DNA from 2 places in the Bacillus sp. mrc49 genome. Region 2 is predicted to be linked to the other one. Evidence: a T-box and tRNA genes for the amino acid it is inferred to sense, from the RefSeq annotation. Region 2 holds a T-box; the other holds one or more tRNA genes.
What was found. A T-box is a leader RNA that pairs with one kind of tRNA and senses whether it is charged. The one in region 2 lies ahead of serS (serine--tRNA ligase), so its partner is inferred to be a tRNA-Ser.
Positions count from the first base shown of each region.

Region 1 (3,376 bases), on a different contig from region 2:
ATTGGTCGGATTGATCAACTTATCCAATAACCTACGTGACCATGATGGAGATAAAGCTCACGGCCGTAAAACGATGCCCGTCGTGATGGGCAGGAAAAACGCCCTCACCTTCATGGCCATCATGTTTGGCTTTTCTTACTTATGGCTGGTTGGCTTGGTCGTTACCGGAAACGTAACGGCATGGATTCTCCTTGCCCTGCTAAGCATTCCAAAAGCCATGAAAGCAGTCAAAGGCTTCGTCGGTAAAACGCAGCCGATCACGATGGTGCCGGCAATGAAAGCCACGGCCCAAACCAACACTTTCTTTGGCCTGCTTATGGCCATCGGTTTATTCATCAGCTATTTTATTTAACCCCAAAGGACTGAGTTCATCCGACTCAGTCCTTTTTTCTATCTTCCGTTTCATTTTGTTTTCCTATGCGCCATTTCGGGTAATAGATAATACAAGCATCTTACCAGTAGTTCATAGATATGTACTTTAGAAGGAGTGTAGTCGATATGCCAACCCAGCAACAAATACAAACATTCAAAAAGGAACTGCTCCAGGAAAAAACGGAGCTTGAAAAAAGGATACAAAATGATGAAGGAACTGAACTTGAGAGCCAGACGGAATCAGTAGGGGAATTATCCTCATATGATAATCATCCTGCCGACCTTGGCACCGAATTATTCGAAGCCGAACGCAATCAAGCACTCGATGAACATGCCCAATCGGAAATGGAGAAAATTGAAGAAGCCTTGAATGCCATCGAAGAAGGCTCGTATGGTCATTGCAAAACCTGCCAGAAGGAAATCCCTTTCGAGAGGCTTGAAGCCATCCCGAGCACGCTCTATTGTGTCGAACATACGCCGGAACGGGCGAATGCACATGATCGCCCGGTTGAAGAAGACATCCTGATCCCGTCCAGGGGTGATGATTTTGAAAACCGTCACGGAAATGAAATAGTCGATAAAGAAGATAGCTTTGGTGAAGTCGCCAAATTCGGTACGTCCGAAACGCCATCCGATTACACAGGCGACCATGACAATTACAATGACCTTTATGATAACGAAGATGAAACGAATGGATTCCCTGAAGACTACGAAGGCTTTGCCGCAAATGACATTGAAGGGAAAAATAGAGTGGATATGCCGAACAAGCGGCAAAAGGAATATGAGGATACATTGGAAGACGAACATATCGATTCCAACCTTGGGGACATCCCCTACAAGCAAAAAGATAGTTATATCAATGAAAAAAAATAGACAAAAAAAAAGAAGCATACCTGATGTATGCTTCCTTTTTTGTTATGACCCGTACGGGATTCGAACCCGTGTTACCGCCGTGAAAGGGCGGTGTCTTAACCGCTTGACCAACGGGCCAAATGGCGGAGAAGGAGGGATTTGAACCCTCGCGCCGCTCGCGCGACCTACACCCTTAGCAGGGGCGCCTCTTCAGCCTCTTGAGTACTTCCCCATGGCTCCGCAGGTAGGACTCGAACCTACGACCGTTCGGTTAACAGCCGAATGCTCTACCACTGAGCTACTGCGGAACAATATGAATATGGTGGGCCTAAATGGACTCGAACCATCGACCTCACGCTTATCAGGCGTGCGCTCTAACCAGCTGAGCTATAGGCCCATATTTGGAGCGGGTGAAGGGAATCGAACCCTCATCATCAGCTTGGAAGGCTGAGGTTTTACCACTAAACTACACCCGCGAAATGGGGCGACTGATGGGAATCGAACCCACGAATGCCTGAACCACAATCAGGTGCGTTAACCACTTCGCCACAACCGCCGTAATCTATTGCATGGATTTTGCAATAATGGTGGCTCAGGACGGAATCGAACCGCCGACACAAGGATTTTCAGTCCTTTGCTCTACCGACTGAGCTACTGAGCCACAAATGTATTAAATTTTAAAAATGGCGGTCCCGACGGGAATCGAACCCGCGATCTCCTGCGTGACAGGCAGGCATGTTAACCGCTACACCACGGGACCTAATAATTGCGGGGACAGGATTTGAACCTGCGACCTTCGGGTTATGAGCCCGACGAGCTACCGGACTGCTCCACCCCGCGACGGTAATAATGAAACGATCAGCATCAAGTTTTCGTATGTATTGTTTATTCCGCTTCCTCTATTAAAGGTTGTTTCAAAACAACTTGCTGCTTTTAAAGAAATGGAGGAGGTAGAGGGATTCGAACCCCCGCGGGATTTGACTCCCCTGTCGGTTTTCAAGACCGATCCCTTCAGCCGAACTTGGGTATACCTCCATGGCTGTTGAAAAAATACATATGGTGGACCTTGTAGGACTCGAACCTACGACCGGACGGTTATGAGCCGTCTGCTCTAACCAGCTGAGCTAAAGGTCCTTATATTTATTGGTAGCGGCGGAGGGGATCGAACCCCCGACCTCACGGGTATGAACCGTACGCTCTAGCCAGCTGAGCTACACCGCCAATATAATATAAGTTTCTGATTGAAAAATGGTGGAGCCTAGCGGGATCGAACCGCTGACCTCCTGCGTGCAAGGCAGGCGCTCTCCCAGCTGAGCTAAGGCCCCATTCATTAAAAATCACGTGGTCGGGAAGACAGGATTCGAACCTGCGACCCCTTGGTCCCAAACCAAGTGCTCTACCAAGCTGAGCTACTTCCCGCAAAAAACATGGTGCGCCCGGCGGGAGTCGAACCTACAACCTTCTGATTCGTAGTCAGATGCTCTATCCAATTGAGCTACGGGCGCATATATAAGATGGTGCCGAGGACCGGAATCGAACCGGTACGGTAGTCACCTACCGCAGGATTTTAAGTCCTGTGCGTCTGCCAGTTCCGCCACCCCGGCACATACGAAAAGTGGAGCGGAAGACGGGATTCGAACCCGCGACCCCAACCTTGGCAAGGTTGTATTCTACCACTGAACTACTTCCGCATGAAAGATGCGGGTGAAGGGACTTGAACCCCCACGCCTTGCGGCGCCAGATCCTAAGTCTGGTGCGTCTGCCAATTCCGCCACACCCGCATGAAAAATGGTGAGCCATGAAGGATTCGAACCTTCGACCCTCTGATTAAAAGTCAGATGCTCTACCAACTGAGCTAATGGCTCGTGCTTGTCCTACTAAATAAATGGTGCCGGCAAGAGGACTTGAACCCCCAACCTACTGATTACAAGTCAGTTGCTCTACCAGTTGAGCTACACCGGCAGGTGTAAAATGGTGGAGGATGACGGGATCGAACCGCCGACCCTCTGCTTGTAAGGCAGATGCTCTCCCAGCTGAGCTAATCCTCCATATATAACTGCTTGGCGACGTCCTACTCTCACAGGGGGAGACCCCCAACTACCATCGGCGCTGAAGAGCTTAACTGCCGTGTTCGGAATGGGAACGGGTGTGA
Region 1 covers NZ_PHNG01000713.1:508-3,883, reverse strand. The annotation lists gene CVN76_RS20190 (1,4-dihydroxy-2-naphthoate polyprenyltransferase) at 1-352, shown strand, start outside; gene CVN76_RS20185 (TraR/DksA C4-type zinc finger protein) at 499-1,245, shown strand; tRNA gene CVN76_RS20180 (tRNA-Glu) at 1,291-1,362, opposite strand; tRNA gene CVN76_RS20175 (tRNA-Ser) at 1,366-1,456, opposite strand; tRNA gene CVN76_RS20170 (tRNA-Asn) at 1,458-1,532, opposite strand; tRNA gene CVN76_RS20165 (tRNA-Ile) at 1,545-1,621, opposite strand; tRNA gene CVN76_RS20160 (tRNA-Gly) at 1,627-1,700, opposite strand; tRNA gene CVN76_RS20155 (tRNA-His) at 1,705-1,780, opposite strand; tRNA gene CVN76_RS20150 (tRNA-Phe) at 1,810-1,885, opposite strand; tRNA gene CVN76_RS20145 (tRNA-Asp) at 1,909-1,984, opposite strand; tRNA gene CVN76_RS20140 (tRNA-Met) at 1,991-2,064, opposite strand; tRNA gene CVN76_RS20135 (tRNA-Ser) at 2,167-2,259, opposite strand; tRNA gene CVN76_RS20130 (tRNA-Ile) at 2,282-2,358, opposite strand; tRNA gene CVN76_RS20125 (tRNA-Met) at 2,369-2,445, opposite strand; tRNA gene CVN76_RS20120 (tRNA-Ala) at 2,474-2,549, opposite strand; tRNA gene CVN76_RS20115 (tRNA-Pro) at 2,567-2,643, opposite strand; tRNA gene CVN76_RS20110 (tRNA-Arg) at 2,653-2,729, opposite strand; tRNA gene CVN76_RS20105 (tRNA-Leu) at 2,740-2,828, opposite strand; tRNA gene CVN76_RS20100 (tRNA-Gly) at 2,841-2,915, opposite strand; tRNA gene CVN76_RS20095 (tRNA-Leu) at 2,924-3,005, opposite strand; tRNA gene CVN76_RS20090 (tRNA-Lys) at 3,014-3,089, opposite strand; tRNA gene CVN76_RS20085 (tRNA-Thr) at 3,111-3,186, opposite strand; tRNA gene CVN76_RS20080 (tRNA-Val) at 3,197-3,272, opposite strand; rRNA gene rrf (5S ribosomal RNA) at 3,283-3,376, opposite strand, start outside.
Region 1: it has a tRNA-Ser gene. The T-box ahead of serS (serine--tRNA ligase) is inferred to sense a tRNA for this amino acid. The anticodon was not compared.

Region 2 (3,376 bases):
CGAAGGCCGCCTTCCATACAAAGGACCATTATCCGATACGATCTTCCAGCTGCTAGGTGGCATTCGTTCCGGAATGGGATATTGCGGTACAGCGACATTGGAAGAATTGAGGGAAAACTCCCAATTCGTGAAAATGACTGGTGCCGGATTAAGAGAAAGTCATCCACATGATGTCCAAATTACAAAAGAAGCACCGAACTATTCCTTGTAATGATTTTAACATCTAATCGTCATTAAAATTTATTATGAAAATAGACAGAGTCCTCGATTACTCTGTCTATTTTTTTTATTTTTTCTGTGATAAACTAGACAAGGTGTCAAGGGAATTACATAAAGATTTTTCTTTGTTAATAGAGATTAGCTTAAAAGTTGGAGGTATTGGAAATTGAAAAAAATCAGCAAGATAACCCTCATTTTCACTTTTGTTTTTGTTCTTGTTATGTCGCAATTTGCCTATCAACCGGGGGAAGCTGTTGCTGAATCTGATAATTTGGGTTTAAAAGCAGAAGCAGCCATCATAATTGATGGTAAAACAGGTCAAATCGTGTATGAAAAAAATGCCGATAAAGTATTGGGCATCGCTTCCATGTCAAAAATGATGACTGAGTACATCATAATGGAGTCCATTAAAAATGGGAAAATCAGTTGGGATCAAAAAGTAAAAATCAATAAGTATGTGCATGATCTTTCAAAAGCACCGAATCTGTCGAATGTTGGTTTGACGGAAGGTGAGGACTATACAGTTAAGGAACTTTATCAAGCCATGGCCATCTATTCAGGAAATGCAGCGACAGTGGCATTGGCTCAGCTAGTTTCCGGAAGTGAAAAGAATTTCGTTAAATTAATGAACGAAAGAGCAAGTAAATTAGGCTTGAAAAATCATAGATTCGTAAATGCCAGCGGTTTGAACAATTCCGATCTATTGGGGGAATACCCTACCGGTAAAGCAGATGATGAAAACGTCATGACAGCGAAGGATACTGCTCTGCTTGCTTATCGTCTTATCAACGATTATCCTGAAGTATTAAAAATCGCCAGCATCTCCAAATTGAAATTCCGAGATGGCAAGGAATATCCGAACTTCAACTGGATGCTGCCAGGCCTTATATTCGAATATAAAGGCGTGGACGGGCTGAAAACGGGATCCACTGAATATGCCGGCTATGGCCATACAGGTACGGTCATACGGGATGGTCAACGCTATATCACGGTTGTCATGAAGTCCACTAATAAGAATCAACGTTTTGCGGACAGCACCAAGCTGATGGACTATGCGTATGCAACCTTCAAAAAAGAAAAAGTCCTTCCAGCCAAGTATCAGGTGAAAGGGGAAGAAACCCTTTCAGTTGTTAAAGGTAAGGAAAAAAGCGTCAAGATCGAATCAGAAAAAGCAATTGAGCTGCTAGTAGAAAATGGCGGTAAAGATAACTATAAAACCGATCTAGTGATCGATAAAAACAAATTGAACGAAGCCGGTAAGCTGACGGCACCAATCAAAAAAGGTGAAAAGCTCGGCTACATCACCGTCACTCCTAAAAAGGGCGAAGATTACGGGTACATTAACGGCAATTCAACAAAAGTTAATGTCGTAGCTGCCGAAACGGTAGAAAAAGCAAATTGGTTCGTATTATCCATGCGGGCAGTTGGCGGATTCTTCGGGGATGTATGGAGCAGTGTAGCTTCAACTGTTAAAGGTTGGTTTTAATATTCGTGTATAAAAGTGTTGCGTAATGTATAAAATTATAGTACATTATGGAAAACAATCCGATACGAACAAAAGCAATGACAGGAATTAGTAACAATGATTTCTTTCCGAAGAGAGCCGGTGGTTGGTGGAAACCGGTGTGAGAATTTTGTGAATCCCTCCTGGAGCAGAGTATGGAAAGCCCCTTTGGGCCAGTAATTACTTTCGGTTAAAAGCCGTTATCGTGGTAAGTGGTAGGCAGTTTTCATATGCCTTCAACTAGGGTGGCAACGCGGGTTAACTCTCGTCCCTTCTTTAGGGGACGGGAGTTTTTTGCGTTCTTTTATAGATTATAAAAATAATAAGGAGGACTTGAAAAATGTTGGATTTGAAATATGTAAGAAATAATTTTGAAGAAGTAAAACGAGTACTGCAATTCAGAGGAGAGGATTTAACCGATTTAGGTAAATTCGAGGAGCTTGATGTGAAGCGCCGCACGCTGATTGCCGAAACGGAAAAATTGAAAAGCAAAAGGAATGAAGTTTCTCAGCAAGTGGCCGTCTTAAAAAGAGAGAAAAAGGATGCGGATCAAATGATTGCCGAAATGCGTGAAGTCGGCGATCAAATCAAAGGGTTCGATGATGAGCTTCGTGAAGTGGAGGGCAGGTTAGGCACGTTACTGCTTTCCATCCCCAATATCCCTCATGAAAGTGTGCCGGTGGGAGAGACGGAAGACGATAATGTCGAAATCCGCAAATGGGGCGAAGTGCCTGAGTTCAAGTTTGAACCTAAACCGCATTGGGATGTAGCTGGAGATTTAGGTATCCTTGATTTTGAAAGGGCGGCTAAGGTGACTGGAAGCCGATTTGTTTTTTATAAAGGTCTTGGCGCTCGACTGGAGCGCGCCTTAATCAGCTTCATGCTGGATCTTCATGTCGAAGAGCACGGCTATGAGGAAATGCTGCCTCCATATATGGTGAACCGTGCAAGCATGACGGGAACTGGTCAATTGCCTAAATTCGAGGAAGATGCCTTTCGGATCGAAAGTGAGGATTACTTCTTGATTCCTACAGCCGAGGTGCCTGTGACGAATTACCACCGTGATGAAATCATGAGTGGCGATGACCTGCCGATTAGCTATGCTGCATTTAGCGCTTCTTTCCGATCCGAAGCTGGATCTGCCGGACGGGATACCCGCGGGTTGATTCGTCAGCATCAGTTCAACAAGGTTGAATTAGTGAAATTCGTGAAGCCGGAAGATTCTTATGCAGCGTTGGAGACTCTTACTGGTCATGCAGAAAAAGTCCTGCAATTGCTGGGCCTTCCATATCGGGTGCTAAGCATGTGCACGGGCGATCTAGGTTTCACGGCTGCCAAGAAGTATGATATCGAGGTTTGGATCCCGAGCTACGGTACGTATCGTGAAATCTCTTCTTGCAGTAACTTTGAAGCATTCCAGGCTAGGCGGGCCAATATTCGCTTCAGACGTGATGCAAAAGGCAAACCGGAGCACGTTCATACATTAAACGGTTCTGGTTTGGCGATTGGCCGTACTGTTGCAGCCCTTCTGGAGAATTATCAACAGGAAGATGGCAGTGTAATCATTCCTGAAGTATTAAGGCCGTATATGCGCGGTGCGGAAGTCATTAAACCGTAAGTTTTCAGTGAATGCAAGAAAAATCAGCCTCCATA
Region 2 covers NZ_PHNG01000501.1:4,703-8,078, reverse strand. The annotation lists gene guaB (IMP dehydrogenase) at 1-211, shown strand, start outside; gene CVN76_RS04820 (D-alanyl-D-alanine carboxypeptidase family protein) at 386-1,705, shown strand; T-box leader at 1,774-1,999, shown strand; gene serS (serine--tRNA ligase) at 2,064-3,341, shown strand.